DNA from 3 places in the Micromonospora sp. NPDC018662 genome. Region 1 is predicted to be linked to each of the others. Evidence: predicted binding sites of a transcription regulator. Region 1 holds the regulator's gene; each other region holds the start of a gene.

Evidence for each region. Region 1 encodes HrcA, which represses chaperone genes, less so after heat shock. Its sites were predicted from a motif close to GGTTNGCACNCTCNNNNNGAGNGTGCNAACC; they were not measured.
Region 2: groL (chaperonin GroEL) is a predicted target of HrcA. The motif match lies at 3,963-3,993, and genes of this name have one in related genera.
Region 3: groES (co-chaperone GroES) is a predicted target of HrcA. The motif match lies at 7,670-7,700, and genes of this name have one in related genera.

Annotation. Positions count from the first base shown of each region.
Region 1 covers NZ_JBISAC010000008.1:54,275-64,633, reverse strand. The annotation lists gene ACH495_RS22170 (PhoH family protein) at 1-656, opposite strand, end outside; gene ACH495_RS22165 (serine hydrolase domain-containing protein) at 790-2,166, opposite strand; gene ACH495_RS22160 (histidine triad nucleotide-binding protein) at 2,170-2,514, opposite strand; gene ACH495_RS22155 (SDR family NAD(P)-dependent oxidoreductase) at 2,552-3,313, shown strand; gene ACH495_RS22150 (16S rRNA (uracil(1498)-N(3))-methyltransferase) at 3,436-4,170, opposite strand; gene dnaJ (molecular chaperone DnaJ) at 4,172-5,314, opposite strand; gene hrcA (heat-inducible transcriptional repressor HrcA) at 5,386-6,411, opposite strand; gene ACH495_RS22135 (DUF4870 domain-containing protein) at 6,588-7,235, shown strand; gene hemW (radical SAM family heme chaperone HemW) at 7,278-8,501, opposite strand; gene ACH495_RS22125 (enoyl-CoA hydratase-related protein) at 8,521-9,306, shown strand; gene ACH495_RS22120 (hypothetical protein) at 9,461-10,321, shown strand.
Region 2 covers NZ_JBISAC010000002.1:702,145-712,503, reverse strand. The annotation lists gene paaN (phenylacetic acid degradation protein PaaN) at 1-1,374, shown strand, start outside; gene ACH495_RS08770 (GNAT family N-acetyltransferase) at 1,435-1,950, opposite strand; gene ACH495_RS08765 (cold-shock protein) at 2,168-2,371, shown strand; gene ACH495_RS08760 (hypothetical protein) at 2,485-3,915, shown strand; gene groL (chaperonin GroEL) at 4,191-5,813, shown strand; gene ACH495_RS08750 (hypothetical protein) at 5,883-6,101, opposite strand; gene ACH495_RS08745 (S8 family serine peptidase) at 6,199-8,730, opposite strand; gene ACH495_RS08740 (glycerol-3-phosphate dehydrogenase/oxidase) at 8,805-10,359, shown strand, end outside.
Region 3 covers NZ_JBISAC010000002.1:362,274-372,632, reverse strand. The annotation lists gene ACH495_RS07030 (ABC transporter ATP-binding protein) at 1-197, shown strand, start outside; gene ACH495_RS07025 (DUF4142 domain-containing protein) at 260-997, opposite strand; gene ACH495_RS07020 (ROK family protein) at 1,092-2,267, opposite strand; gene ACH495_RS07015 (sugar ABC transporter permease) at 2,303-3,562, opposite strand; gene ACH495_RS07010 (ATP-binding cassette domain-containing protein) at 3,559-4,362, opposite strand; gene ACH495_RS07005 (sugar ABC transporter substrate-binding protein) at 4,469-5,569, opposite strand; gene ybaK (Cys-tRNA(Pro) deacylase) at 5,757-6,236, opposite strand; gene ACH495_RS06995 (methyltransferase domain-containing protein) at 6,346-7,578, opposite strand; gene groES (co-chaperone GroES) at 7,834-8,148, shown strand; gene groL (chaperonin GroEL) at 8,219-9,865, shown strand; gene ACH495_RS06980 (molybdopterin-dependent oxidoreductase) at 9,990-10,359, shown strand, end outside.

The sequences.
Region 1 (10,359 bases):
CCGGCGGCCATCAGCTTCGGGATGGACTCCGGGTCGAGCATGTCGTGCAGCGCGTCGTAGAGCGGGCGCAGGTAGGGGTCGATCTTCTCGTTGAGCGTGCCGGGCAGGAAGCCCAGCCGCTCGCCCGCCTCCACCGCCGGCCGGGTCAGGATGATCCGGTCGACCTGCTTGGCCTGGAGCGCCTGGACGGCCTTCGCCATGGCCAGGTAGGTCTTGCCGGTGCCGGCCGGGCCGATGCCGAAGACGATGGTGTGCGCGTCGATCGCGTCGACGTAGCGCTTCTGCCCTAGCGTCTTGGGACGGATGGTGCGGCCGCGCCGGGAGAGGATGTTGAGCGTCAGGACCTCGGCGGGCCGCTCGGCGCCGCCCTGCTCGAGCATGCCGACGGTACGCCGGACGGCGTCAGTGGTCAGGGTCTCGCCTTTCTCGATCAGTTCGAGGAGCTCACTGAAGAGACGCTCGGCGAGGGCGTTGTCGGCGGGCGCACCGGTGATGGTGATCTCGTTGCCGCGCACGTGGACGTCGCTGCTGACCGAGCGTTCGACGAGACGCAGGATCTCGTCGCCCGCGCCGAGCAGGTTCACCATGATCTTCTGGTCTCCGACCGTGATCCTGGTCTGCACCCGGGGCGGGCCGGGAGGTGGGGTGCCGGTCATAGGTCGGGCCGTCGGGCCCTGCGCCACCTGCTCTCCGATCTCGGCGCCGGGCCCTGCTGGCGCGGCGTACGGTTGCTCCCATCGTATCGGGTCGGCACCGCACGCACCGCGCCCATTTCCGGTGCCCGGCCGGTCAGTCGCCGGCCCGGAAGTCGTACCCGTCGAACGCCTCCTGCCGCCGGGTGAAACGGTAGGTCGCCCAGTGCATCCGGACCACCACGCCCCGCTCGTCCCGGGTGAGCCGGAGCAGCTCGCCCGCCTCCCGGCCGGAGACCGTACGGAACACGTCCGGCCGGTCCGGCAGCGGCGCGAACACCGACGGCGGCTTGCCGGCCGGGTCGTCCGCGCCCCGGGCCCGCAGCGCGCCGTCGTGCCAGCTGAAGACGGACTCGAACCCCTCGCCCCACCAGCGGCCCAGCATGCCGCGCAGGTGCGCGGGCGCGGGCGGGCCGGGACGCCACGGTTCGATCTCCGCCGGGTCGTGCTCGGCGGCGGCGTCGAGCAGCTCGTGCGCCAGGGCGAGCGCCTCGACGCCGGTGCCGGACGAGCCGAGCACCGCGCACCCCATTCCGCCGGCGGTGCCCTCCCCGCCGCGTCGGCCGTAGACGGCGGCCAGGAAACCGGGCATCGCGCCGTCGTGCCCGACGTGGGTCACCCGGCCCGGTCGGGGCACCAGGATCAGCCCCAGGCCGAAGCCGACCGCCCAGAGCGACTCGTCGGTGGTGGTCAGCGGCCAGCGCATCTCCTCGACGGTGGCCGGGGTGAGCACCGCGCCGGCCGGGTCGAGCGCGGCCGGGTCGGCCAGGAAGGCCGCCCAGCGGGCCATGTCCGGCGCGGTGCTCCACAGCTGGGCGGCCGGCGCCACCGCGCCGAAGTCGGTGGGCGGTTCCGGGTGCGCCTCGTCGGAGTACGCGTCCACCAGGAAGCCGGTGGCGGCCCGCTCCCCCGGCGTGACGCCGGTGGCGGTCAGCCCGAGCGGGGCGAGCACCCGGTCGGCGAGCACCTCGGCCCAGGTGCCGCCGCGCCGCCGGGCGACCAGCTCGCCGAGCAGCGCCAGGCCGAGGTTGGAGTAGTGGAAGCGCCGGCCGGTGGGCAGCACCCGCTCCACCCGGACCAGGTCGGCGAGCAGCTCGTCGACGGCCGGGACACGCAGGCTGTCCCACACGTCGCCGTGCGGCTCGCGTTGCAGGCCGGCGGTGTGCGACAGCAGCCGGCGGACGGTCAGCCCACCGTGCGCGGGCAGGTCGAGATGCCGTCCGACCGGGTCGTCCAGGTCCAGCAGGCCGTCGTCCCGGCACTGCATGACCAGCACCGCGGTGAACGTCTTGGTGACCGAGCCGATCCGGAAGACGGTCTCCGGGTCGAGCGGGGTGTCGTTGCCGGTGCCACCCACCGCGCGGGCCCAGAGCGGCCGGTCGGCCCGGTGCAGCGCCGCCGACAGCGCCGGGATCCGCCCCTTCGCCTGGGCCTGCCGCGCCATCCGGTCGAGCCGGTCGGAGATCGCGGTCACCGGTCAGCGGCAGAGCATGGGGCCCAGCGGCGCGCCGCCGAGCAGGTGGGCGTGCACGTGGAAGACCTCCTGGCCGCCGTACGGGCCGGTGTTGAACATGAGCCGGAACCCGTCCACCGTCAGGCCCTCCTCCTCGGCCACCAGAGCGGCGGTGTGGAGCACCTCGCCGGCCAGCGTCGGGTCGCCCTGGGCCAGGGTGGCCACGTCCGCGTAGTGCTCCTTCGGGATCACCAGCACGTGGGTGGGGGCCTTCGGGTCGATGTCCCGGAAGGCGAGGGTGGTGGCGGTCTCGCGGACGATGGTGGCCGGGATCTCCCCGGCGACGATCCGGCAGAACAGGCAGTCCATCGCAGCAGTGTAGGGAACGTACGGCAGGATGGCCGCCATGGCGGGACGGGCGGTGCTGGTGACGGGGGCCTCGCGGGGCATCGGGCGGGCGGTGGCACGGGCGTTCGCGGCCGGCGGGGACCGGGTGGCGGTCCACCACCGGGACTCGGCCGAGCTGGCCGAGGCGCTGCGCGCCGAGTTGCCCGGTGACGGGCACGTGGTGGTCCGCGCCGACCTGGCCGACCCGGACGCCGTACGGACCATGGTGGACTCCGCGGCCCGGCTGCTCGACGGCCTCGACGTGCTGGTCAACAACGCCGGCGTGTTCGGGCCGGCCGACCCGCCGCACCCGGTCTTCGGCAGCAGCTACGAGCAGTGGCGGGCGCGCTGGCGGGAGGTGCTGGACACCAACCTGGTCGGCGCCGCCAACGCTGCCTGGTGCGCCGCCCAGCACATGCGGGAGCGGGGCGGCCGGATCGTCAACGTGTCGTCCCGGGGCGCGTTCCGGGGCGAGCCGGCCAATCCGGCGTACGGGGCCAGCAAGGCGGGGATGAACGCGATGGCGCAGTCGCTCGCGGTGGCGCTGGCGCCGTACGGCATCGGGGTGGCCTGCGTGGCGCCCGGTTTCGTCGAGACCGACATGACCAACGAGCACCTCAAGAGCGAGCGTGGCGAGGCGGTGCGGGCGCAGTCGCCGTTCGGTCGGGTGGCCCGCCCCGAGGAGATCGCCGCCGCCGTCCACTGGCTCGCCAGCCCCGAGGCCGAGTGGGCGTCAGGCACCATCATCGACCTCAACGGCGCCTCCTACCTCCGCACCTGACCCCCACCCCCCAACCCCCACCCCCACCCCACCGCGCGCTGATTCACGGAAAGAGTGGCTATCCGGCCGCGAATAGCCACTCTTTCCGTGAAACAGCGGCCGGGGGGCCCAGGGGGTGGGGGTTACCAGCGGGGGAGGCGGGTGGAGAGGACGGTGAGGGCGGCCACCCCGGCGGTGGAGGTGCGCAGCACCGTGGGGCCCAGGCGGACCGGGCGGGCACCGGCCTGACGGAATGTCGCCAGCTCCGGCTCGGCGATGCCGCCCTCGGGGCCGACCACCAGGACGATCTCGCCGGTCGACGGCAGGTCGACAGTGGTCAGCCGCTCCTCGGCCTCCTCGTGGAGCACGAAGGCGGCGTCGGCGCCGGCGATCCGGCGGGCCACCGTGGCGGTGGACTCGTCCGGGGCGCCGGCCACCACCGGCAGCCACGGACGGCGGGCCTGCTTGGCGGCCTCCCGGGCGGTGGCCACCCACTTCTCCCGGGCCCGTACGCCCCGGTCGCCCCGCCACTGGGCGACCGAGCGGGACGCCGCCCAGGGCACGATCTCGTCCACCCCGACCTCGGTCATCGCCTGCACGGCCAGCTCACCCCGCTCGCCCTTGGCGATCCCCTGCACCACCACCAGCCGGGGGACGCACGCGTCGGCGTACCCCCGGGAGGTGACGTGCGCCTCGAGCGTGCCCCGGCCGACGGCGGTGACGACCGCGGCGGCGGTGCCGCCCCGACCGTCGGCGAGCAGCAGCTCCTCGCCGACGCGCAGCCGCTGCACGGTGGCCGCGTGGTGGCCCTCCGGGCCGTCCAGCGTCACCGTGTCACCGGTGGGCAGCGCCTCGACCAGGAACAGCGGTGCCGACACGTCAGGCGTGCCCGTTGAAGGCGTCGCGCATCCGGGAGAAGAAGCCGCCCTGCTTGGTCAGCTCGGCGACCTCCTCACCACGGGTCTTGGCGAAGTCGCGCAGCATCTTCTCCTGGTCGGCGTCGAGCTTGGTCGGGGTCCGCACGTCCAGGTGGACGTAGAGGTCGCCGCGGCCGGTGCCGCGCAGGTGCGGCACCCCGCGGGCGCGTAGCCGCAGCGTGCTGCCGGGCTGGGTGCCGGCCTTGACGTCGACGGTCTCCTCGCTGTCCAGCGTCTTGATGGTCAGCCGGGTGCCGAGCGCGGCGGCGGTCATCGGCACGGTCACCCGGCAGTGCAGGTCGTCGCCCTTGCGGGAGTAGACGTCGTGGGTCCGCTCGTGGATCTCGACGTAGAGGTCACCGGCGGTGCCACCGCCCGGGCCGACCTCGCCCTGCTGGGCCAGCCGGATCCGCATGCCGTCCTCGACGCCGGCCGGGATCTTGACGGTCAGCGAGCGGCGGGTCCGCACCCGGCCGTCACCGGCGCAGGTCGGGCAGGGGTGCGGGATCGTGGTGCCGTAGCCCTGGCAGACGGTGCACGGCCGGGCGGAGACCACCTGGCCGAGGAACGTCCGCTGCACCGACTGCACCTCGCCGCGGCCACCGCACGCCTCGCAGGTGGCCAGGTGGGTGCCGGCGGCGGTGCCGGCGCCGGAGCAGGTGGTGCAGAGCACCGCGGTGTCGACGGTGATCGGCGCCTCGACGCCGAACGCCGTCTCGTTGAGGTCCAGCTCCAGCCGCAGGATCGCGTCGGCGCCCGGCCGGGTACGCGGCCGGGGACCCCGGCTGCCGCCCGCCGCGCCGCCGAAGAACGCGTCCATGATGTCCTGGAAGCCGACGAACGGGCCGGCGCCGCCCGGGCCACCCGCGCCCGCGCCCCCGCCGCCCGGGGCGAGCGGGTCGCCGCCCAGGTCGACGATCTGCCGTTTCCGGTCGTCCGAGAGGACCTCGTACGCGGCGTTGATGTCCTTGAACTTCTCCTGTGCCTCCGGGTCCGGATTGACGTCCGGGTGGTATTGCCGCGCCAACTTCCGGTAGGCACGCTTGATGTCGTCGTCGGAGGCGTCCCGGCTCACGCCGAGAATGCCGTAGTAGTCCCTGGCCACTGCGTTCGGTGTCCTCATGTTCGTCTCACGTCGCCGGTCGCCGGCCGTTCCCGGCCGTCGGCCCTGACTGGTCAGTTCTGGGCCAGCAGTTCGCCCACGTAGCGTGCCACGGCCCTCACCATGGCGATATTGCCGGGGTAGTCCATCCGGGTCGGCCCGAGCACGCCGAGCCCACCGACGATCGTGGCACCCGGGCCGTATCCGGTGCTGACCACCGAGGCGGCCCGCAGGTTGTCGATCTCGTTCTCGTCGCCGATGAGCACCCGGGTGGTGTTGCTCGGCTCGGTCTCGCCGATCAGCTTGAGCAGCACGACCTCCTCTTCGAGCGCCTCGAGGATGGGACGCAGCGAGCCCTGGAAGTCGAGCAGGCCGCCCCGGGTCAGGTTGGCGGTGCCGGCCAGCGCGATCCGTTCCTCGTGCCGCTCGACGAGCGTCTCCAGCAGCACGGTGGAGAGCGTGGTCATGGCCGGACGCAGGTGCGGCGCGGACTCCTCGACCAGCGCCTGCACCAGCGGCGGCGTCTCGGCGAGCTGGCTGCCGACCAGTTTCTCGTTGACCAGCCGGCGCAGGTCGGTCACGTGCTCGGCGGGGACCGGGGCGGGCAGCTCGACGAGCCGCTGCTCGACCCGCCCGGTGTCGGCGATCATGACGACCATCAGCCGGGTGGTGGAGATCGGCACCAGCTCCAGGTGGCGCACCTTGGACCGGGCCAGGCTCGGATATTGCACCACTGCCACCTGCCGGGTGAGCTGGGCCAGCAGCCGGACGGTGCGGTGCACCACGTCGTCGAGGTCGACGGCGCCGACCAGGAAGCGCTCGATCGCCCGGCGCTCGGCCGGGCTGAGCGGCTTGACCCGGGAGAGCCGGTCGACGAAGAGGCGGTAGCCGCGGTCGGTGGGCACCCGGCCGGCGCTGGTGTGCGGCTGCCGGATGTAGCCCTCCTCCTCCAGCACCGCCATGTCGTTGCGCACGGTCGCCGGCGAGACGCCGAGCTGGTGACGCTCGACCAGGGCCTTGCTGCCCACCGGTTCCTGCGTGGCGACGTAGTCCTCGACGATGGCGCGCAGCACGGCGAGCTTGCGGTCGTCGAGACCCATGTCACCCACCTCCCGAGCTGGCTGGCACTCGACTGTAGCGAGTGCCAGTCTACGTCGGCACGCCCGCCGACGCGATGATCAGCGACGGACCTCGGGTGCGGTCCGTCGCACAACGGCGGCGCGTCGGGACCGAACAGCCCTGGTGCCGCTTGCCCCCGGGACCTACCGTGACGTCCATGACTGAACCTCCTCGCCCTCCCGGAGCGGGGGACCCCGGCCCCCAGCCCGACCCGTTCCCGCCGTCGGCACCCTACGGCTCCTCGCCGGCCGACGAGCCCCCCACCGCACCACTGTCCGGGGCACCGGGTGGGGGCGGCTATCCCCCGCCCGGCGGTTATCCGCCCCCGGGCGGCCAGCCTCCGCCGGGTGGCTATCCCCCGCCGGGTGGCTATCCCCCGCCCGGTGGTGGCACGCCGGGCTACGGCGCGCCCGGCGGTGGCTACCCCGCCGGCGGCTCCTACGGCCCGCCGGCCGGCTACGCCAACAACGACGACAAGACCTGGGCCCTGGTCGCGCACTTCGGCGGCGCGGCCGGGATGCTGATCGGCGGCGGCGTGCTGGGCTGGATCGCGCCGCTGGTGGCGCTGCTGGCCCGCGGCAACCAGTCCCCGACCGTGCGGGCGCACGCGGTTGCCGCGCTGAACTTCCAGCTCATCTGGTCGGTCATCGCGCTGGTCGGCTGGATCCTCACCTGCATCCTGATCGGCCTGGTGGTCGGCTTCGGCGCCATGATCGTCGGCATCATCTTCGGCATCCTGGCCGGGGTGAAGGCCAACGAGGGGCAGCTCTACCGCTACCCGATGTCGGCCAGCCTGATCAAGTGACGGGTGCCGGCCGGTCCCGCGCGGCGGGACCGGCCGGACCGGTCAGGGCAGCAGGTCGCGGACGACCGCGTCGGCCAGCAGCCGGCCGCGCAGCGTGAGCACGGCACGACCGCCCGCGTACGCGGCGGCGTCGAGCAGCCCGCCGGCCCGGGCCCGTTCCGCGCCGGCCCGACCGGCGGCGTCCAGCCCGTCCAGCGGCAGCCCGGAGTCGAGCCGCAGCCGCAGCATCACGTCCTCCATGTGCTGTTCGTCAGCGGTGAGCCGTTCCCGGGCCAGCGCCGGCGAGGCGCCGTCGGCCAGCCGCTCCGCGTACGCGGCCGGGTGCTTGACGTTCCACCAGCGCACGCCGCCGACGTGGCTGTGCGCCCCCGGGCCCAGGCCCCACCAGTCGGCGCCGGTCCAGTAGAGCAGGTTGTGCCGGCACCGGGCCGCCTCGGAGCGGGCCCAGTTGGACACCTCGTACCAGGAGAAACCGGCCGCGTGCAGCGCCGCCTCCGCGGCCAGGTAGCGGTCCGCCGCCACGTCGTCGGAGGGGTACGGCAGCTCGCCCCGGCGCATCCGCGCGGCCAGCCGGGTGCCGTCCTCCACGATCAGGGCGTACGCGCTGACGTGGTCCACACCCGCGTCGACCACCTGGGCCAACGAGGCGGCGAAGTCGTCGGCGGTCTCCCCCGGCGTGCCGTAGATCAGGTCCAGGTTCACGTGGTCGAACCCGGCGTCGCGCGCCTCGGCGGCAGCGGCGGTGGCCCGGCCCGCGCTGTGCCGCCGGTCGAGCACGGCGAGCACGCCCGGCGCGGCCGACTGCATGCCCAGCGAGATCCGGGTGTAGCCGGCCGCCCGCAGCGTCCTCAGCGACTCCGGGGTGACCGACTCGGGGTTGGCCTCGGTGGTCACCTCGGCGTCGGCGGCCAGGCCCCAGGTGCGGTCGATGCCCTCCAGGATCCGGGCCAGGTCGTCGGCGGGCAGCAGGGTGGGCGTGCCGCCGCCGACGAAGACGGTGTCCACCCGGGGCGGCGGGGAGTCGCCGAGCACCCGGCCGGCGAGCGCCAGCTCGGCCAGCACGCTGTCGGCGTACGTCTCCCGGCTCGCCCCGCCGCCCAGCTCCGACGCGGTGTACGTGTTGAAGTCGCAGTAGCCGCACCGGCTGGCGCAGAACGGGACGTGCACGTACACGCCGAAGCCGCGGCCGCCGACGGCGCGGCGGGCGGCGGCGGGCAGCGACCCGTCGCGGGGGACGGGTTCGCCTTCTGGAAGGACGCCGGGCATGGCCACTAGTGTGCCCGGCATGACCTCTCCGGACGCTCTCGTACGGGTCGCCACGGCCCGTGGGGTGACCACCCTCACCCTGGACAGCCCGCACAACCGCAACGCGCTCTCCACGCCACTGATGACCGAGCTGCTGGCCGGGCTGGCCGCGGCGGTCGCCGACGACGCGGTCCGGGCGATCGTGCTGGACCACACCGGCCCGGTCTTCTGCTCCGGCGCCGACCTGAAGGAGACCGCCGCCGCGTACGCCAGCGGGACCGTGCCGGCCGGCATGCTCGGCGACGTGCTGGTCGCCGTCCGGGAGTGCCCGAAGCCGGTGCTGGCGAAGGTGGCCGGGCCGGCCCGGGCCGGCGGGCTGGGCCTGATCGCCGCCGCCGACCTGGCGGTCTGCGCCGAGGAGGCGACGTTCGCGTTCACCGAGGTGCGGATCGGCGTGATCCCGGCGGTCATCTCGGCGACCGTGCTGCCCCGGCTGAGCCCGCGGGCCGCCGCCGAGCTGTACCTGACCGGTGAGACGTTCGACGGCCGGCGGGCCGCCGAGGTCGGCCTGGTCACCGCCGCGGTGCCTGCGGACGGGCTGGACGCCGCCGTGGAGCGCTACCGCGCCGCGCTGGTCAAGGGCGCGCCGGCGGCGCTGGCCGGGGCCAAGGAGCTGCTGCGTCGGCCGGCCGCGACCGATCTGCGGGCGGAGGTTGCCGAGTTGGCGGCGCTCTCCACCGGGTACTTCCTCTCCGACGAGGGGCGGGAGGGGGTGCTCGCGTTCCGCGAGAAGCGCCCGGCGGCGTGGGTGCCCGCCGGAGGATAGAAGGAGGGGCCCCCGGTTAACGCCTCCGGTATAGGCGGGGCCCCCGCTTAACAGCGACCCGTCACGGGGCGGTGACACGGCGGCGAGCAGGCCGGTCGGCCGAGTCGGGAAGCGGCACCGGCGACGTACGCTGGTCGGACTGTCAGGACAGGGGGTGCGAGTGCGGACTCGACCGGCGATCGTGGCATCTGGTGTGGTGGTGTGCGTGCTGGCCCTGCTCGCGATCTGGTTCGTGACCAAGCAGTTCGGTCACCACCTACGGCTGCCGCTGGCCAGCCGGACCTGCACCGTGCAGGCCGACGGCGAGGTGGTGCTGGGCGCCGACCAGATGGCCAACGCGGCCACCATCGCCGCCATCGGGGCGCAGCGCCGGATGCCGGAGCGCGCGGTGGTGGTGGCGCTGGCCACCGCCTACCAGGAGTCGCACCTGCGCAACATCGCCCACGGCGACCGCGACTCGCTCGGCCTGTTCCAGCAGCGCCCGAGCCAGGGCTGGGGCACGCCGGAGGAGATCCAGGACCCGCGCTACGCCACGCGGAAGTTCTACGCCGCGCTGAAGAAGGTCAAGGGCTGGGAGCAGATGCGGGTGACCGAGGCCGCCCAGCGGGTGCAGCGGTCGGCCTACCCCGAGGCGTACCAGAAATGGGCGGACGAGTCGGAGGTCCTCACCCGCGCGCTGCTCGGCCAGGCGACCGGCGCGGTGGCCTGCACGGTCGGGTCGACTCCGACGCTGCGGGGCCCGGCCGCCGCCAGCGCGGTGCTGGAGGGCCTGACGCTGGACTGGGGCCTGCCCCGCTTGACCGCGGCGACGACGCTGACCGGGCTGACCGTGCCGGCCGGTGACGACCGGGACGGCTGGCGCTACGCGCACTGGCTGGTCTCGCACGCCGACGACAACGGCGTGAAGCGGGTCCGCTTCGGCAGCCTGGAGTGGACCGCCGAGCAGGGCACCTGGGGCCGGGTGAAGGGCGACCCGGCGACGCAGGTGCTGGCCGAGGTCTTCGCCGACACCTGAGCCGGCACCTGAGCCGGCGACGGGCCGCCGGCGTCCCG
Region 2 (10,359 bases), on a different contig from region 1:
GCCGCGCTGCCGGCCTGGCGCGACGCCGGCCCGAAGGCCCGCGCGGGCGTCTGCCTGGAGATCCTCGACCGGCTGCACAAGAACGTGTTCGAGCTGGCCAACGCCGTGCAGTTCACCAGCGGCCAGGCGTTCGTGATGGCGTTCCAGGCCGGCGGCGCGCACGCGCTGGACCGCGCGCTGGAGGCGGTCGCCTACGCGTACGCCGAGATGACCCGCCACCCGGGGACGGCCGGCTGGGAGAAGGCCGCCGGCAAGGGCGACCCGCTGCGGATGACCAAGACGTTCCACGTGGTGCCGCGCGGGGTGGCCCTGGTCATCGGCTGCAACACGTTCCCGACCTGGAACTCGTACCCCGGGTTGTTCGCCTCGCTGGTCACCGGCAACCCGGTGGTCGTGAAGCCGCACCCGCGCGCCGTGCTGCCGCTGGCGATCACCGTCAAGTACGCCCGGCAGGTGCTCGCCGAGGCCGGCTTCGACCCGAACCTGGTGCAGCTCGCCCCCGAGGCGGCCGGCGAGAAGCTCGCCTCGACGCTGGCCCTGCACCCGGCCGTGAAGATCGTCGACTTCACCGGCTCCACCGAGTACGGCGACTGGCTGGAGGCGAACGCCCGGCAGGCCGCCGTCTACACCGAGAAGGCCGGCCTGAACACGGTGGTGATCGACTCCACGGACGACTTCGTCGGGCTCTGCCGCAACCTGGGCTTCACGCTCACGCTCTACAGCGGTCAGATGTGCACCACCTCGCAGAACCTGCTGATCCCCCGCGACGGCATCGAGACCGACCAGGGGCACAAGAGCTTCGACGAGGTGGCCGCCGGGATCGCCGGCGCGGTCGCCAAGCTCACCGCCGACCCGGCGCGGGGCGTGGAGCTGACCGGCGCGATCGTCAACGACGGGGTGCTGGAGCGGCTCGACGAGGTCACCAAGGTCGGCGAGCCGGTGCTGGAGTCGCGGACCGTCGAGCATCCGTCCTTCCCGGGCGCCGTGGTGCGTACGCCGACCGTGGTCAAGCTGGACGCCGGCGACACCGCGACCTACGCGCGGGAGTGGTTCGGGCCGATCTCGTTCGCCATCGCTACCGACTCGACCGAGCACAGCCTGCGCATCCTGCGCGAGACGGTGGGGGAGAAGGGCGCGCTGACCGCGGCCGTCTACTCCACCGACGAGGCCGTGCTGGACGCGGCCGAGGCGGCGGCGATCGACGCCGGGGTGCACCTGTCCTGCAACCTGACCGGCGGCGTGTTCGTCAACCAGTCGGCGGCGTTCTCCGACTTCCACGGCTCGGGCGCGAACCCCGCGGCGAACTCCGCGCTGACCGACGGCGCCTACGTCGCCAACCGCTTCCGCGTCGTGCAGTCACGCCGCCACGCGTGAAAGGCGGGGCCCCTTCTTAACGCATTCGGTAGAGGAGGGGCCCCCGCTTAACACCAGACGTCAGGCCGGGCGGCGCATCTGGAGTTCGCGCAGGGCGGGGAGCCGGGGGTGCGGGACGCGTACCCCGGTGTCGGTGAAGCCCAGCTTCCGGTAGGCCCGGCAGGCGCGCTCGTTGCCGACCACCACCTCCATCATCAGCTCGGGCCGCCGGCAGGCCCGCGACCAGGCCGCCACCGCGTCCACCAGCGAGGCCAGCAGCCCGGTGCCCCGTCGAGCGGGCGTCACGTAGACCGCGTAGACCAGCGTCAGGCCCGGCTCGTCCGGGGCGGCGATGCCGCCGGCGTGACCGACCAGGCGACCGTCCGCCTCGGCGACGAACTGGGCGATGTGGTCGCCCCGTGAGACCGTCGCCACCCGGGCCGCGAAGTCCGCGTGCGGGCGGGCGGCGGCCTCGGCCACGGTCTCCAGGAAGGCCAGCGGGGTGTCGGCCAGCATCTCCAGCCGGAGCGCCCGCATCCGGGCGGCGTCCTCCGGGCGGATCCGCCGGACCGTGGGCGGGACGGGCGCGCTGGTCATGCCGCATACATACCGGACCGGGTCGGAGGCGGCGCGTCCGGGTGCCGTACCAGCCCGAAAAATGCCCGATTTGTGGTCGTGCGCCGTCGTCACGCCTCGTGTAGCGTGCGATTTCGGTCACCTATTCAGCGTCGCCGATCGCCGAACCGGTGCGCCGCCGGTGCCGGTCCGCCGGTCTCCGGGTGTTGGGACGCCGCGCAGAGTGAGGAAGTGCACCGTGGCACAGGGCACCGTGAAGTGGTTCAACTCCGAAAAGGGCTACGGCTTCATCGCCGTCGACGGCGGCCAGGACGTCTTCGTCCACTTCTCCGCGATCGAGATGGACGGCTACAAGGCGCTGGACGACGGCCAGCGGGTCGAGTTCGAGATCGCCCAGGGCCAGAAGGGCCCGCAGGCCGAGCGCGTCCGCGTCATCGCCTGATCGCTCCCGGCCGTCGCCCGCGGCCGAGCCGAGCCGCCCGACCGGGGCTGCGTTGCCACCCCGCACCGTGGAAGATCATGAGCCGTTCCAGCCGTCGCCGCTGAGGAGGGCCCATGTCCGACCTGCCCCCGTCGGGTTCCACCGAGCCGGTGCCCCCGGCCGACCCGGACCGGCCCACGCCGCCGGCCGTCGGGCCGCCGGTGCCGGAGCAGCCGGGGTCGCCCGGCTCGCCGACGCCCACCGCCGGTCAACCGGCCGTCGACCCGTGGGCCGACCCGACCTCCGCCGGGCGGCCGGACTCCGAACCGGACGCGCCGAACCCGTCCGGGTACGGCCCGCCGCCCGCCCACCCGTACCCGTCCGGCCCGGCCACCCCGCCGCCGCCCGGTTGGCCCGCGCCGCAGGCCACCCCGCCCGGTTGGCCAGCCGCAGCACAGGGCACTCCGCCCGGTTGGCCCGCGCCGCAGGGCACCCCGCCCGGTTGGCCCGCGCCGGACGCCGCCGCGCCCGGCTGGCCCGCGCCGGACGCCGCCCCGCCCGGCTGGCCCGCGCCGGACGCCGCCCCGTCCGGGTGGCCCGCGCCGGACGCCGCTCCGCCCGGCGGTTGGGGCTGGCCGGCGACCGGGACCGCGTACCCCGGTCACCCGATGCCCGGCGTGACGTACCCCGGTCACCCGATGGCCGGTGGCTGGTACCCCGGTCTCGATCCGCAGGATCCGCTGGTCACCCCGCCGCACGCGGGCGTCGGGGGCTGGTTCGCGCGGTGCGCCGGCGCGGTCCGGCGGGGCTGGCGGCAACTCCTGCCGATCATGCTGCTCACCCAGGGCGTCCCGGCGGCGGTGATCTCCGTCCTCTCGCTCTTCCTGGCCCCCACCGGCGAACTGGCGACCGGCCCGGACGGCGCGCCGGTGCTGCCGGACGGCTACCTGGAGCACGTGGTCGTGTTCTACGGCGCGATCCTGCTCGCCGCGGTGGTGTTCGGTCCGCTCCAGGCGGTCGGCTGGGGTGCGGGCACCTGGGTGGTCGCCCGGCAGGCGGCCGGTGAGCCGGCCGGCCTCGGCGGCGCGCTCCGCTACGGCGTGCGCCGCGCGCTCGGGCTGTGGGGCTGGACGATCGTCGTCTCGCTGCTGATCACGGTGGGCGCGTGTCTCTGCCTGCTGCCCGGCATCTACGCCGCGTTCGCGGTCGCGTTGTTCGGCCCGGTCTACCTGTTCGAGCGGCAGGAGCCGATCGGGCGGGCCTGGCGGATGTTCCACAAGCGGTTCGGCATGGTGCTGGGCCGGGTGGCGCTGGTCATGTGCGCGCTGCTCGCGGCGAGCGTGCTGGACGTGGTGGTGGGCGCGGTGAGCGGCGCGGCGTTCGGCACCGATCCGACGTCCGCGCCGGGCACCGCGGTCGGGGCGATGGCGCTGGCCGTGGTGGGTGCCGCGCTGGCTGCGCCGGCCTACCTGGCGCAGCTCGTCGGGCTGGTCGTCGCGTACGCCGAACAGCGGGCCCACGAAGGCCCGGTGAACGCGGCCCGACTGGCGGCGGAACTCGGCTGAGCGGCGCGCTCGTGCTTGCACTCGGCTAGGGAGAGTGCTAAACAAGTCATTGGCACTCGCGTACGGTGAGTGCCAATGGTCGGGGCGGTAGGGCCACGGCCGCGCCGGTGCCTCACGGGGTGCCGGAGCGGAACGGGGCCGGTCGTCGCGGGCTGTCCGGCCCGACCGAGGAGGACGTCGTCGTCGCCAGGTGGCGACGTCCCCAAGGTGCGTACACCAGACGGCCCATCCGGTCATCCCGGGTGGCCCGTGAGTGTCCAGGAGGACAACGCCGTATGGCCAAGATGATCGCGTTCGACGAAGAGGCGCGCCGCGGCCTCGAGCGGGGCATGAACCAGCTCGCCGACGCCGTGAAGGTGACGCTCGGCCCCAAGGGCCGCAACGTCGTGCTCGAGAAGAAGTGGGGTGCCCCCACCATCACCAACGATGGTGTGAGCATCGCCAAGGAGATCGAGCTCGAGGACCCCTACGAGAAGATCGGCGCCGAGCTGGTCAAGGAGGTCGCGAAGAAGACCGACGACGTCGCCGGTGACGGCACGACGACGGCGACCGTCCTGGCCCAGGCCCTGGTTCGCGAGGGCCTGCGCAACGTGGCCGCCGGCGCCAACCCGATGGCCCTGAAGCGGGGCATCGAGGCCGCCGTGTCCAGCGTCTCGGAGGAGCTGCTCAAGCTCGCCAAGGACGTGGAGACCAAGGAGCAGATCGCCTCCACCGCCTCCATCTCCGCCGGTGACAGCACCGTCGGTGAGATCATCGCCGAGGCGATGGACAAGGTGGGCAAGGAAGGCGTCATCACCGTCGAGGAGAGCAACACCTTCGGCCTGGAGCTCGAGCTCACCGAGGGCATGCGCTTCGACAAGGGCTACATCTCCGCCTACTTCATGACCGACCCGGAGCGTATGGAGGCCGTCTTCGACGACCCGTACCTCCTGATCGTCAACAGCAAGATCTCGTCGGTGAAGGACCTGCTCCCGATCCTGGAGAAGGTCATGCAGTCGGGCAAGCCGCTGCTGATCATCGCCGAGGACCTGGAGGGCGAGGCCCTCGCCACGCTGGTGGTCAACAAGGTCCGTGGCACCTTCAAGTCGGTCGCCGTCAAGGCGCCGGGCTTCGGTGACCGGCGCAAGGCCATGCTGGCCGACATCGCCATCCTCACCGGTGGCCAGGTCATCAGCGAGGAGGTCGGCCTCAAGCTGGACGCCGTCAACCTCGACATGCTGGGCCGCGCCCGCAAGGTCGTGGTGACCAAGGACGAGACCACCATCGTCGACGGTGCCGGCGACGCCGAGCAGATCCAGGGCCGGGTGAACCAGATCCGGGCCGAGATCGACAAGAGCGACTCCGACTACGACCGCGAGAAGCTGCAGGAGCGCCTGGCCAAGCTGGCCGGCGGTGTTGCGGTGATCAAGGTCGGCGCGGCCACCGAGGTCGAGCTGAAGGAGCGCAAGCACCGCATCGAGGACGCCGTCCGCAACGCGAAGGCCGCCGTCGAGGAGGGCATCGTCCCGGGTGGTGGCGTCGCGCTGGTGCAGGCCGGCAAGACCGCCTTCGACAAGCTGGACCTGGCCGGCGACGAGGCGACCGGCGCGCAGATCGTCAAGATCGCGCTGGACGCCCCGCTGCGGCAGATCGCCGTCAACGCCGGCCTCGAGGGTGGCGTCGTCGTCGAGCGGGTCCGCAACCTCGACCCGGGTCACGGCCTCAACGCCGCGTCCGGCGAGTACGTCGACCTGCTGGCCGCCGGCATCATCGACCCGGCCAAGGTGACCCGTTCCGCGCTGCAGAACGCCGCCTCGATCGCCGCGCTGTTCCTCACCACCGAGGCCGTCGTGGCGGACAAGCCGGAGAAGACCCCGGCCGCCCCGGCTGGCCCGGGTGGCGGGGACATGGACTTCTGAGTCCAGCTCCACCAGTACGCCGACAGGGGGCGGGCCGCGTTCAGCGGTCCGCCCCCTTCCGCGTCCGCGTCAGGTGGGCAGCGGCCGTTGGTTGCGTCGCTTGTGCGCCGGTCCGTACGGCGGCAGCAGCCGCCTCGGCTCGTCCACCGGTTGCCGGGGCTCCTCCACGGCCGGCTGGTCCGCCGCGGCCTGCTCGGCGTCGCCCACGTCGAGCCGGTCGGTGGGCAGCTCGCCGGTCGAGCGCCGGCCGGTCGCCGGGTCGTCGGTCCGTTCGTCATCCGTGGCCATACCGCGCCTCCTCTGCCCCTCGAACGGTAGGGGCCGGTCGATCAGCCTGGAGGACGAACGGCGTTATGCCCCCATTGATGGCCTTGCCGGCGATTTGTCACCCCGTCCGCGCCGCCCGCACCGCCGCGTACGCGTCGACTAGGCCGGCGCCGACCAGGTCCCGGGTGCCACCGCAGGTCGTACCGGCCGGGACCGTGGCCGGGGTGGCGGTCTCGGTGAGGATCCGCCGGGTCCGCGCCAGGTCCCCGATCAGCGCCGGATTCGCCGACCACATCAGCGCCACCACGCCGGCCACCTGCGGGGTCGCCATCGAGGTGCCGTCCAGGGTGGCGTACCCGCCGCCCGGGAACGCCGACGGCACCGCCGCGCCGGGCGCCACCAGGTCGGGCTTGGGAACCTCAGCGGTCGGGCCCCGGCTGGAGAACTCGGTGAGCCGGCGGGCCCGGTCGACCGCGCCGACCGTCAGCACGTCCGGGTACGGCGCCGGCGGGTCGGCGATGGAACCGCAGTACGGACCCTCGTTGCCGGCGGCGGCCACCACCAGGATGCCGGCGGCGGCCAGCGCGGCGGTCGCCGGGCGCAACGCCCCCGCGTCGCACCCCTCCAGCGGCGGGCAGCCCCACGAATTGGTCAGCACGTCCGGCGCGCGTCGCGGCCGGCCGTCGGTCAGCGGGTTCCCGCCCGGCGGGAACGGCGCCAGCATGAACTGGAGGCAGTCCAGATAGCGGGCCGGGCTGCCGAGGTTGCGGTCCAGGTTGACGCAGCCCACCCAGCTCGCCCCGGGCGCCACCCCGATCCCGTCGCGGCCCACCGCGCTGCCCAGCGTGTGGGTGCCGTGGCCCCCTCGGTCGGCCGGCGCGCGGCGGTGCTCCCACGGGTCGTACCAGGAGTCGTCGCCGCCCCGGAAGCCGGCCGCCAGCGCCGGATGCCGGCCGTCCACCCCGGAGTCGGAGCTGCCCACCACCACACCGGCGCCGGTGACGCCCAGCTCCGACCAGACCCGGTCCGCCCCGATCAGCGACACGTTCCAGGTGGGGCCGGTCGGCGCCGGGGTGTCGCCACGGGCCGGCGGCGCCGCCGCGGGCAGCGGGCGCGGACGCTGGTCGACCAGCACCCGGGCCACCTCGGGCCGGCCGGAGAGCCACGCCCGGATGCCCGGCCCGCCGTCCGTCTCGATGGCGTTGACCAGGTAGTACGGCGTCGGGTTCAGGCGCAGCCGGGTCAGCGTGCGGCGCAGGTCGCCCTGGGTGCGGTCGGCGGTCGCCACCAGCCGCCGGTAGACCTCGGCGGCCCGGACGTCCCGCCCCGCCCGGCCCGGCGCGCCGGCCGGCAGGCCGCTCAGGTCCGCCTGCTCGCGCAGCACCACCAGCAGCCGTTCGCCGTACAGGCCCGGCTGGCCGGGGACGACGTACACGACCGCCACGGCGGCCAGCAGGGCCCCGGCGGCCAGCCCGGCCACGCCCCGACGGGGCGTGCCGGCGCGGCGGCGGGCGAGCAGCACGGCGTACCCGACGGCGAGCAGGACCGCGACGGCGAACGCCGCGCCGGTGCCCACCGCGACCCAGAACGGCACGTCGCGGCTGCTGGCCAGCAGCAGGGTGATCTCCTCCGGGTCGGTGAGAGCCAGCGGCCCGGCCAGCGCCAGGCCGACCAGCCAGCGCACCGGCGTCGCCCCGGCCGGACGCCCGGCGCGCCGGGCCGCGGCCTCCAGCGCGGCCAGCACGAAGCCGAGCGGCGGCAGCAGCAGCAGGCCCGGCAACTGCGCGCCGGACTGCCCGGCGCCGGCGGCCAGCATGGTCAGCGTGACGCCCGCGACCAGGCCGCCGAGCAGCACCAGCCGGACCGGTCGGGGCGCCGGCCCGGCCGCGAACGCGGCCCAGAAGCCGGGGCCGAGCAGCACGCCGGCCAGCATGCCGAAGGCGGCGGCGGCCAGGCCGGCGAGCAGCGTCTCCAACGCCCCGCCAAGCGCGCCCACCCACACCCAGGGCAGCAGGACCGCCAGCCCGGCGGCCACCGCCAGCAGCGTCACCGCGTCGGGCCGCGCGCCCCCGCGACCGGCCGGCCCGCTCCGGCCGCCCACCGCCGTCGGGCCGGTTCCCTCGGCCGTCGCCCCCGGGCCGTCCGTCAGGGTGTCGCCGTCCGCCGAGGTCGGGCCGCTTCGCCAGGCCGTCGTCGCCGGGCCGTCCGCCGGGGTGGGCGGGCGGCGGCGGGCGAGCCGGGCGGCGGCGAGCGCCAGCAGCGCGCCGGTCGCCGCCAGCGCCGCCAGGTACGCCTCGTGATGCACCGGCGGGAGCGCCCGCAGCAGCGTCCCCACGCCCAGCGCCAGCGCGCCGCCGGCCCACGCCCGCCCGGCCGCGCGCAGCGCCGGCGAGCGGGGCAGCAGCGCCAGCGCCAGCACCGGCGCGCCGATCAGCAGCACGGTGCCCGCCGCGACCACCGGCCAGACCGCCACCGCCCGGTCCAGCCCGGTGACCAGCACCACCTGGTCGACCAGCCAGCCGGTGACCTGGCCGGGCACGGTCACCAGCACCGCCCAGAGACCGGCCGCGACCGCCGCGACGACCGGCCACGGCCCGGTCTCGCGCGGTGACGGCGGGGGTACGGGCACAGCGGGCGGGCCGGTCAGCATGGTCATCACGGTACGGCCGGGACGTGTCGCCGTGGCGTGCGGACGGCTACCGTGGACGGGTGCGCGACCCCAACGTGTCCCGATCCGTGGCCGGCCAGCTCTCCGCCGAGCGCCGCGCCGACGACCTGCGCCGGCTCCGCGCCGAGCGGTTCGACGTGCTGGTCATCGGCGGTGGGGTGACCGGGGCGGGCGCCGCGCTGGACGCCGCGTCCCGAGGGCTGAAGGTCGCCCTGGTGGAGGCGCGCGACTACGCCGCCGGCACGTCCAGCCGGTCCAGCAAGCTGATCCACGGTGGCCTGCGCTACCTGGAACAGTTGGAGTTCCACCTGGTCCACGAGGCGCTCACCGAGCGCGGGCTGCTCGCCACCCGGCTCGCCCCGCACCTGGTCCGCCCGGTGCCGATCCTGGTGCCGCTGCCCACCTCCGGCGGCGTACGCGACCTGCCCCGGCGGGTCCTCCGCCGCTCCTACTACGGGCTCGGCGTGGCCGCGTACGACGTGTTCGCCGGCGTGTTCGGCGGCGGGCGCGGCATGCCGCTGCACCGGCACCTCACCCGGGAGGGCGCCCGCCGGATCTTCCCCAGCCTGCGGCCCGACACGCTGGCCGGGGCGATCCGCTACTACGACGGTCAGGTCGACGACGCCCGCCTGGTGGTCACGCTGGCCCGCACCGCGGCCAGCCTCGGCGCGACGGTCGTCACCAGCGCCCGGGCGGTCGGCCTGATCCGCCAGGCCCGCGAGGTGACCGGCGTCCGGGTGCGTGACCTGGAGGCGCCGGCCGGTTCGCCGGACGCCGAGTTCGAGGTCCGGGCCCGCACCGTGATCGCCGCGACCGGGGTGTGGAGCGACGACATGTCGCGGATGCTCAACGACGTCGGGCTGCGGCCCGGCCTGCGCGTCCGGGCGTCGAAGGGCGTGCACCTGGTGGTGCCGCGCTCGGCGATCGTCGGCGAGACCGGGCTGATCCTGCGCACCGCCACCAGCGTGCTCTTCGTCATCCCGTGGGGCGGCCACTGGATCATCGGCACCACCGACACCGACTGGCAGCTCGACCGGTCCCACCCGGCCGCCACCGCGCGCGACATCGACTACCTGCTGGAGCAGGTCAACACCGTGCTGGACCGGCCGCTGACCACCGCCGACATCGAGGGCGTCTACGCGGGGCTGCGCCCGCTGCTCTCCGGCGAGGCGGATTCCACCTCCAAGCTGTCCCGGGAGCACGCCGTGGTCGAGCCGATGCTCGGCCTGCTGCTGGTGGCCGGCGGGAAGTACACGACGTACCGGGTGATGGCCTCCGACGTGGTCGACCACGCGGCGCGCCGGCTCGGCCGGACCCGCCCGTCGCGCACCGCCGACCTGCCGCTGCTCGGCGCCGACGGGTACGCCGCCATGTGGCGGGACCGGGCCGACCTGGCCCGCCGGCACCGGGTGCCGGTCGGCGTGGTGGAGCACCTGTTGGAGCGCTACGGCACCCTCACCCTGGACCTGCTCGCCCTGGTCGACGCCGACCCGCTGCTCGCCTCGCCGCTGGCCGGCGCGCCGGAATACCTCGCCGCCGAGGTCACCTACGCGGCCCGCGCCGAGGGCGCGTTGCACGTGGAGGACGTGCTCACCCGGCGTACCCGGATCT
Region 3 (10,359 bases), on a different contig from region 1:
GGGCGCTGGAGCGGTCGCTGGCCGCGGTGCTGCACGGGCGGACCGTGATCGCCATCGCGCACCGGCTGTTCTCCGCGCACGACGCGGACCGGGTGGCGGTGGTGTCCGACGGCCGGATCACCGAGCTGGGGTCGCACGACGAGCTGGTCGCCGCCGACGGCTCGTATGCGGCCCTCTGGCGCTCCTGGCACGGCTGAGGTGCAAGGAGGGGCCCCTTCTTAACGCCTGGCGTATAGGAAGGGGCCCCGCTTAACACCCGTCAGGCGCGGCGCATCAACCGCCAGGTCGTGTACCCACCGGTGCCCAGCGCGAGCAGGAAGACCGCCCACACGATCCCGGTGCCCACCTGGAGCCCGCCGCCGCCGGCGGCGTTGGCCTGGGCGGCGGCGACCAGCGAGTCGCTCTGCGCGGCCGGAATCGCGGGCGGCGGCAGCTGCTGCCAGCGGACCAGCCCGGTGCTCTCCAACATGGTCATGTGGTCGTTGACGAACTTGTTGGCGTCCTCGGCGAGCTTGCGCACGATCGGGTCCTTGGTGCTGGCCCGGACCGCCCCGATCACCGGGAAGATGTTGCCGTGGGCGACCCGGAGCCGGGTGACGAAGATCTGGTCGAACTGGGCGCCGCTGGCGTTCTGCATCTCGGTCAGCCACCCCTTCTGCTGGGTCGTCGGCTCCGTCGGCAGCACCGCGCCCAGCTTGTTGGCCGCCTCGACCACCAGTTGGTCCAGCACGCCGTGCTGGCGGGCGATCTCCGCGCCGACCTCCCGGACCCGGGGGGACTGGCCCTTCTCGGCGGCCATCGTGCCGGCCGGCATCTCCCAGAGCCCGGCCAGCCGGACGCCGTTGAGCAGCGTCATGTCCGCGGCGTTCATCTGCACCCCCGGATTGGGTGCGGCCAGAGCCGCGCCGGGAAGAACGCCGATCCCCGCGCCGATCACGACGAGCAGCAGGGTCACCCGGTGCGCCAGCCGGCGACGTGCGGATTCCAGCGATGCCATGGTTGGGTTGCCTCCTCGATCCGGACCGCTACGCGGGGTCGCGGACGGCCGAGCCGACCGGCCGTCCGCACGTTGGTACGGATCACCGGGCCGATCAGTTCAGCGGGTCGGCCAGGAGGCGCTCGAAGGCCAGCTCGGCGGCGCCGACCAGCGCCGCGTCGTCGCCGAGTTCCGGGGTACGCAGCCGCACGTGCTCCAGGCAGGCGGGCAGCCCGTTGCGGTTGAGCCGGCTGCGTACCTGGGCGGCGGCGGCCAGGTAGAGGTCGCGCATGGTGCCGCCGAAGATGACCATCTCCGGGTTGAAGATGTTGACCAGGTTGGCCACGCCGAAGCCGAGCCAGTCGCCGGCCTGCCGTACCGCCCGCTGTGCGCGGGCGTCCCCGCGGTCGGCGGCGTCGAAGACGTTCAGCAGCGCCTCCCGGCCGCGCGCCTCGGCGTGCCCGGCGGCCCGCAGCAGCCCGTGCTCGCCGATCTCGGTCTCCCAGCAGCCGTGCCGGCCGCAGTCGCAGCGCGCCCCGTCGCGGACCACCACCATGTGGCCGACCTCGCCGCCGTAGCCGCCGTGCCCGGTCAACCGCCGGCCGCCGGCGATGATGCCGGCGCCCACGCCGACGTCGCCGTACAGGTAGATGACGTTGTCGCAGCCGGTGGCCGCGCCGCGGGCGTGCTCGGCGAACGCCGCCACGTCGGCCACGTTGCCCACCGTGATGGGTACGTCGATGCCCAGCTCGGCGGCGAGCGCCGCGCCGATCGGCTCGTCCACCCAGCCGGTGGTGGGGCTGAGCCGTACCAGCCCGTCGTCGCGGCGCACCATGCCGCACACGGCCACCCCGGCGCCCACGCACAGCGAGTCCGGCGGCACCGAGTGGTGCATCTCCTTGACGGCGCCGGCCAGCAGCGGGGCGGCCTCGCCGGCGACCAGGTTGCGGGGCCGGTCCAGTTCCCGGCGGTCGAGCACCTTGCCGCCGAGTCCGACCCGCGCGGCGCGCAGCCGGTCCACCTCGACGCTGTACGCGTACGCGTAGACCCGGCCCGACTCGGGCCGGACGACAAGTGACGGTCGTCCGGCCCGGCCGGTCTCCTTCGGCGTCCCCTCGCTGACCAGACCGGCGCCGGCCAGGTCGGCGGTCAGCGCGCCGATGGTGCTGCGGTTGAGCCCGAGGGCGGTGGTCAGCTCCGCGCGGGTGGTGGCCCCGTGCACGTGCACGTAGCGGAGCAATGCGCCCAGGTTCTGCCGTCGGATCTCGTCCTGGCTGGGACCCGCGCGCATTGCCACTGCCATGGTGTGTGTCCGTACCTCGGGGGTCAGCGCGTGCCGGTGGCGGCCGAGCGTCGGCGGGACAGTGCGTCGACGCCGGCGGCGAGCAGCAGCACCAGTCCGGTGAAGATGTACTTCAGCCCGGAGCTGAGGTCGAGCAGTCCCATGCCGTTGATGATGACAGCCACCACGGCGCCACCGAGCACCGCGTTGATCATGCGGCCCTTGCCGCCGAAGAGGCTGGTGCCGCCGATGACCGCCGCGCCGACCGCGTAGAGGAGCACGTTGCTGCCGCCGGTGTTCGGGTCGACCGAGCGGTCCTTGCTGGCGGCGATGATGCCGCCGACCGCCGCCATGCCCGAGCAGATGACGAACGCCGAGATCTTGATCCGGTCCACGTTGATGCCGGCCCGTCGCGCCGCTTCCGAGTTGCCGCCGACGGCGTACAGGTGCCGTCCGTAGCCGGTGCGGTTGAGCACGAAGGTCCAGAAGACGAGCAGGACCGCGATGACCGGTACGACCACCGGCATGCCCTTGTTCGAGGTGATCAGCGGGTTGATGCTGCGCTCCTGGTTGAGCACGTACACCGCGAACCCGATCATGAGGGCGATGCCGGCGATCCGGGCGCCCACCACGGCGATCGGGTCGGTGACCAGACCGCGGGAGACGCGGTTGCGGTGGCGCAGCAACTGGGCGGCGGCGTATCCGGCGATCGCGACGGCGGCCAGCAGCCAGCCGATGGCCGGCGGGATGCGGCCGTTCTCGATGCCGATGATCACGTCGTCGTCGATCGAGATGTTGGTGCCCTCCTTCATCAGGAGCAGCACCACGCCCTGGAAGGCGAGGAAGCCGGCCAGGGTGACGACGAAGGACGGGATGCCGATCTTGGCGACCAGGAATCCGAGGGTCAGGCCGATCACCACGCCGGTGACCAGGGCGGCGAGGATCGCGACGTACCACGGGTAGCCGAGCACGCTGACCACGTTGGCCAGGATCGCGGCGCAGACGCCGCTGGCGAAGCCGGCGGACAGGTCGATCTCGCCGAGCAGGAGGACGAAGATCAGCCCCATCGCGATCACGGTGACCGCGGCGCCCTGGGTGAAGAGGTTGGCGAAGTTCGCCGCCGAGAAGAACACCGGTCGGACGATGGCGAAGACCAGGCAGAGCACGACCAGGCCGATGACGGCCGGCAGCGAGCCCAGGTCGCCACCGCGTACCCGGGCGACGTAGTTGCGGACGTGGTCGCCGACGGTGAGCGTCGGCGTGACGGCCGCCGGCCCTTCCTTCTTCACTGCGGTGGCGGTCATCGGAGGGCTCCCGAGGTTGCGTCGGCGGTGCCGGTGCCCGGCTCGGCGGTGAGGCCGAGGTCACCGGACCGGCCGGCGGTGATCAGCTCGACCACCTGCGAGTGGGTGATGTCGGTGGTCTTCACCTGCGCGACCATCTGGCCGAGGTAGAGCGCGGCGATCCGGTCGGAGACGGCGAAGACGTCGTTCATGTTGTGCGAGATCAGCACCACGGCGAGGCCCTTGTCGGCCAGTCGCCGGACCAGCTCCAGCACCTGGGCGGTCTGCGCGACGCCGAGCGCGGCGGTCGGCTCGTCCAGGATGACCAGGCGGCTGTTCCAGAGCACGGCCTTGGCGATGGCGACGGTCTGCCGCTGGCCGCCGGAGAGGCTTGCCACGTGCTGGCGCAGCGACTTGACGGTGCGGACGCTGAGGCCGGCCAGGGTCTCGGCGGCCATCTGTTCCATGGTCGGCTCGTCGAGCACGATGCCGCTGCGCTTCTCCCGGCCGAGGAACATGTTCTGCACGATGTCGAGGTTGTCGCAGAGCGCCAGGTCCTGGTAGACGACCTCGATGCCGAGCGAGGAGGCGTCCCGGGGGCTGTTGATGCTCACCGGCCGGCCGTCGAAGAGGAACTCGCCGGACTCGGTGGGGTAGATGCCGCTGATGCACTTGACCAGGGTCGACTTGCCGGCGCCGTTGTCGCCGACGAGTGCGGTCACCTCGCCGGGATACGCGGCGAAGGCGACGTCGCGCAGCACCTGGACGGGACCGAAGCTCTTGTCGATCCCGCGTAGCTCCAGCAGGGGGGTTGCGGACACGGGGGTCTCCTTTGGGCGGAGGGAGGTCTCGGATCCCGTCCGGCGTGGGCGCCGCCCGGCGCGGGAGTGGTTCCCGTGCCGGGCGGCGCCGCCTGATGCGGGTGGGTCAGCTCACGCCGGCGTCGGCGCAGAGCTTGGCGAAGGCACCGCCGCAGAGCTCGTCCTTGGTGACGTAGCCGTCGGCCACGACGTCCTTGACGCTGTCCTTGTAGATGGCCTTCGGCTCCAGCAGCACGGACGGCACGTCCCGGTTGCCCTCCGGGTCCTTGACGGTCTGGCCGGTGTCCTTCTTCTCGCCCTTGGCGAGCGCGATGGCCAGCTCGGCGGCGGCGTCCGCCTCCTTCTTGACCGCCTTGTAGACCGTCATGCACTGGTCACCGGCGAGGATGTTCTGCAGGCCCTGGACCGTCGCGTCCTGGCCGGTCACCGGCACCTTGCCGTTGAGCTGGTTCTTCTTCAGCACCGAGATGGCGGCGTTGCCCAGGCCGTCGTTGGCGGCCAGGACGCCGTTGATCTTGCCCTTCTGCTGGGTGAGCATCTGCTCGAAGATCACGCCGGCCTGCGCGTTGTCCCAGTCCGGCACGGCCTGGTCCGGGCCCTTGACGTAGTCGCCCGAGTCGAACTTCGGCTTGAGGACCGAGTCGTAGCCGTTCTTGAACAGGGTGGCGTTGTTGTCGGTGGCGGAGCCGTTCAGGTAGGCCACTACCGGCTTCTGCGCGCCCTTGTCGGTCAGGCACTTGCTCAGGCCCTCGCCCTGGAGCTTGCCGACCGCCTCGTTGTCGAAGCTGACGTAGTACTGGGCGGAGCCGCCCAGGGTCAGCCGGTCGTAGTCGATGGTGGCGACGCCCTGCGACTTGGCCTTCTCCAGCACGGCCTTGCCGGTGCCGGAGTCCAGGTTGACGATCATGAGAGCGGTCACGCCGCTGGTCAGCATGCCGTCGGCGATGGTCGAGAAGGCGGACTTGTCGCCCTGGGCGTTCTGGATGGTGTAGTCGACACCGGCGGCCTTGAAGGCCTCCTCCAGGTACTTGCGGTCCGCGCCCTCCCAGCGGGCGGAGGACTTGCTGTCCGGAAGGATCACGCCGATCTTCGGCTTCTTGTCGTTCGAACCGCCGGCCTGGTCGGAACCGCCGTTGTCACCGCAGGCGGCCATGCTGCCGGTCGCGAGGAGACCGACGGCCGCGAAGGTGAGGAAGCCCTTGCGCATGTGCACGGGTCCTTTCGGGGGGTGGGGGAGTTGTTGACGGTGTTTTGTTGTGTCCGGCAACGTATTCCGCGGTTCCCGCGCTCCGCAAGAGTGCCGAGGTCAGAAGTTTGTTGGCGGCGGTAACAATTCAGCAACGCGGTTGTCACCCCGCGGACACCGACTGCGGAAACGCTCCCAGACGTCCGGTTCAGCCGGCCGCGATCGGGGCGGTCACGGCCCCGGTCAGCGCCACCAGGTCGGTCGGCGCGAGCTCCACCTGAAGGCCCCGGCGGCCGGCCGAGACGAACACCGTGGGATGCGCCAGCGCGGACACGTCGACCACGGTCGGCAGCGTCCGGCGCTGCCCCAGCGGGCTGATCCCGCCCCGCACGTAGCCGGTCGCCCGCTCGGCCACCGCCCGGTCGGCGAGCGCGGCCCGCTTGCCGCCGACCGCCGCGGCCAGCGCCTTCAGGTCCAGCTCACCGGTGACCGGCACCACCGCCACGGTCAGCGCGCCGTCGACGTTGGTGACCAGCGACTTGAACACCCGGGCCGGCGGCACCCCGAGCGCGGCGGCGACCAGCGCGCCGTAGTTCGGCGCGTCCGGCGAGACGTCGTACGGGTGGGTGCGGTACGCGACCTTGCGCCTGGTCAGCAACGCGGTCGCCGGAGTGCCCTGTCCCGCCATGACGGTCAAGCTAACCCGGCCGCCGCCGCACGGCGAGCCGAGCCGGCCCGTCCGTCCCGGCCACGGGCCCGGTTGCGCTGCGGCCCAGGTCGGGCGGCGGTGACGTGGGTCAGGCGGGCGCCGGGACCGGGTGGCAGACGAGCACGGTGGGCGCGCCGGCCACCCGGGTCAGCACCAGACCGGCCGCCGCGTCGCCGGAGAGGCGCAGGTCGCGGCGCAGCTTCTCCGGCTCCAGCGCCGAGCCGCGCTTGCGGATCTCCACCCGCCCGACCCCGCGCTCCCGCAGCAGGGCGCGCAGCCGCTTCAACGAGAACGGCAGCACGTCGGTGATCTCCAGGCAGCGGGCGAACGGGGTGGGCCGGGCCGCGTCCGCGTACAGGTAGGCGATCGACGGGTCGGCGAGCGTCGCGTCCAGGTCGGCGGCCATCTCGGCGACCAGGTGCGCGCGTACCACCGCCGGGTCGGGGTCGTACAGGAACCGCCGGACCGGACCCACCTCCGCCTCGTCCGCGCCGGTGCCGGTCAGGTGATAAGAAGGGGCCCCGCCTCTACCGGAGGCGTTAAGCGGGGGCCCCTCCTTCTCCCGCAGCAGGGTGGCGCGGCGGGGGGCGACGGCCAGGGGGCCGCACCAGAGGGTGGCCTCCACCAGGTCGCCGTCGACGCTCACCCACTCCGCCTCGGCGCCGGCCGGGATCAGCGCGTGGTCCAGGCCGGGCGCCACCTTGACCACGGTGCGCGGCACCCGCTCGGCCAGCCCGGTGACGAAGTCCCACGGCGGCGAGTAGGCGCTCGGGTCGAAGATGCGCCGCCCGGTGCCGGCCCGCCGGCGTGCCGGATCGCAGAACGCCCCGTCGACCGCTGACACGTCGAACGCGGTGGCGTCGCCACACTCCACGGTGACCAGGTCGGCCAACCCGGCCGCCTCGGCGTTCGCGGTGGCCATCGCGGCGGTGACCGGGTCGGCCTCCACCGCGTACACCCGGATGCCGGCGCGGGCCGCGGCGAGCGCGTCGGCGCCCAGCCCGCAGCCCAGGTCGGCCAGGGTGGTCACGCCCGCGGCCCGCAGCCGCGCGGCCCGGCGGTCGGCGACCGCCCGGCGGGTGGCCTGCTCCAGCCCGGGCCGGGTGAGGAACATCCCGGCCGCCGCCGGGCCGAACTTGCCGGCCGCCCGGCGACGCAGCTCCGCCTGGGTCAGCGCCGCCGCCGCGAGCCCGCCCGGGATCCCGGCCGAGCGCAGCGCGGCGGCCGCCGCCAGCGGGTCGCCGCCGGCCACCCGCTCGGCCGCCGCGAGCGCCGCCGACCCCTCGGGGGTACGCAGCGCGGTGAGCTGGTCGAGATCCACCCGTCCATTCTCCCGACCGCCCGCCGGGGCGACTCGGCGGGCGACGCGCTGGCACTCTCCTTGACGGAGTGCTAGCCGAGGAATAACCTGCGATTAGCACTCTCACCCTGAGGGTGCCAACGCCCGGGCCTGGTGCCCGAGCGTTGAACGCCAGGCGGACCGGCACCCGCGACGACGGCCCCGCCCGGTGGCATGTGGCAGATTGACGCTGGTCGGCGCGCCGACCGGTAACGACACCCAGTACCCCAGGAGGGTATGCCCGTGACTACCGCGACCAAGGTTGCGATCAAGCCGCTCGAGGACCGCATCGTGGTGCAGGCGAACGAGGCCGAGACCACCACCGCCTCGGGCATCGTGATCCCCGACACCGCCAAGGAGAAGCCGCAGGAGGGCACCGTCCTCGCTGTCGGCCCGGGCCGGATCGACGACAAGGGCAACCGCGTGCCGGTCGACGTGAAGGTCGGCGACACCGTTCTCTACTCGAAGTACGGCGGCACCGAGGTCAAGTACGCCGGCGAGGAGTACCTGGTGCTCTCCGCCCGCGACGTCCTCGCGGTCATCGAGAAGTAAGCAACCGATCAGTGTCGTTGCCCCGGTCCGGCTCGCCGGGCCGGGGCAACGTCGCTTCGAAGGGATACTGATGGCAAAGATCCTGAGCTTCTCGGATGACGCCCGGCACCTGCTCGAGCACGGTGTCAACGCCCTCGCGGACGCGGTCAAGGTCACCCTCGGCCCCCGCGGGCGCAACGTCGTCCTGGACAAGAAGTTCGGTGCGCCCACGATCACCAACGACGGCGTGACCATCGCCAAGGAGATCGAGCTCACCAACCCGTACGAGAACCTCGGCGCGCAGCTGGTCAAGGAGGTGGCGACCAAGACCAACGACGTCGCCGGCGACGGGACCACCACCGCGACCGTGCTGGCCCAGGCCATGGTCCGCGAGGGCCTGCGCAACGTGGCCGCCGGCACCAACCCGACCGGCCTGAAGCGGGGCATCGACGCGGCGGCCGCCAAGGTCTCCGAGGCGCTGCTCGGCAAGGCCGTCGAGGTCGCCAGCAAGGAGTCGATCGCGCACGTCGCGACCGTCTCCGCGCAGGATGCCACGATCGGCGAGCTGATCGCCGAGGCGATGGAGCGGGTCGGCCGCGACGGTGTGATCACCGTCGAGGAGGGCTCCGCGCTCACCACCGAGCTGGAGGTGACCGAGGGTCTCCAGTTCGACAAGGGCTTCATCTCGCCCAACTTCGTCACCGACGCGGAGGGGCAGGAGTCGGTCCTGGAGGACCCGTACATCCTGATCACCACGCAGAAGATCTCGGCCATCGAGGAGCTGCTGCCGCTGCTGGAGAAGGTCCTCCAGAACAACAAGCCGCTGCTCATCGTCGCCGAGGACGTCGAGGGCCAGGCCCTGTCCACGCTGGTGGTCAACGCCATCCGCAAGACCGTCAAGGTCTGCGCGGTCAAGGCCCCCGGGTTCGGCGACCGTCGCAAGGCGATGCTGCAGGACATGGCGATCCTGACCGGCGCCGAGCTGGTCGCCCCGGAGCTGGGCTACAAGCTCGACCAGGTCGGCCTGGAGGTGCTGGGCACCGCCCGCCGCGTCGTGGTCGACAAGGAGAACACCACGGTCATCGACGGCGGCGGCCAGTCCGCCGAGGTCGCCGACCGGGTCGCCCAGATCCGCAAGGAGATCGAGGCCTCGGACTCCGAGTGGGACCGGGAGAAGCTGGCCGAGCGGTTGGCGAAGCTCTCCGGCGGCATCGCGGTGATCAAGGTCGGCGCGGCCACCGAGGTCGAGATGAAGGAGCGCAAGCACCGCATCGAGGACGCCATCGCCGCGACCAAGGCCGCGGTCGAGGAGGGCACGGTCCCGGGTGGCGGCGCCGCCCTGGCCCAGATCCTGCCGGTGCTCGACGACGACCTGGGCTTCACCGGTGACGAGAAGGTCGGCGTCTCGATCGTGCGCAAGGCGCTGGTCGAGCCGCTGCGCTGGATCGCCCAGAACGCCGGCCACGACGGCTACGTGGTGGTGCAGAAGGTCGTCGACCAGGAGTGGGGCACCGGCCTCGACGCCGCCACCGACCAGTACGTCGACCTGGCCAAGGCCGGCATCCTCGACCCGGTGAAGGTGACCCGTAACGCGGTCACCAACGCCGCCTCGATCGCCGGCCTGCTGCTCACCACCGAGAGCCTGGTCGTGGAGAAGCCGGCCGAGCCCGAGCCGGCCGCCGCCGGTGGGCACGGTCACTCGCACGGCCACGGCCACCAGCACGGCCCGGGCTTCTGACCCGAGGAGTACGGCCCGACGTCAGGGCACACCGCCGAGCCGGCGGTGTGCCCTGACGCGTATCCGCTTACGGAACGCTGACGAGATTGGCGGCCGGCCCGACCGGTCGACCACACTGGGCCGGGTGAGCACGATCTCCCGCCGCCACGCGGCACTGTCCGGCGTCGTCGCCGCCGTGGTGGCGCTCGGCGTCGCCGAGCCGGTGGCCGTCCTGACCGGTCCCCGGTCCGCCCCGCTGATCGCGGTCGGCGGTCTCGTGGTCGACCTGGTGCCCGAGCCGCTCAAGCAGTTCGCCATCGACGTCTTCGGCACGTACGACAAGATCGCCCTGCTGGTCGGGACGGCGCTGCTGCTGGCCGGTTTCGCGGCGCTGCTCGGCCTGGCGGCGGCCCGGCGGCTGGTGGTCGGCCTGGCCGGCATCGCCGCGTTCGCCGTGCTCGGTGTCGTCGCCGCGCTGACCCGGGCCGGCGCGGACGCGTTCGACGCGCTTCCGT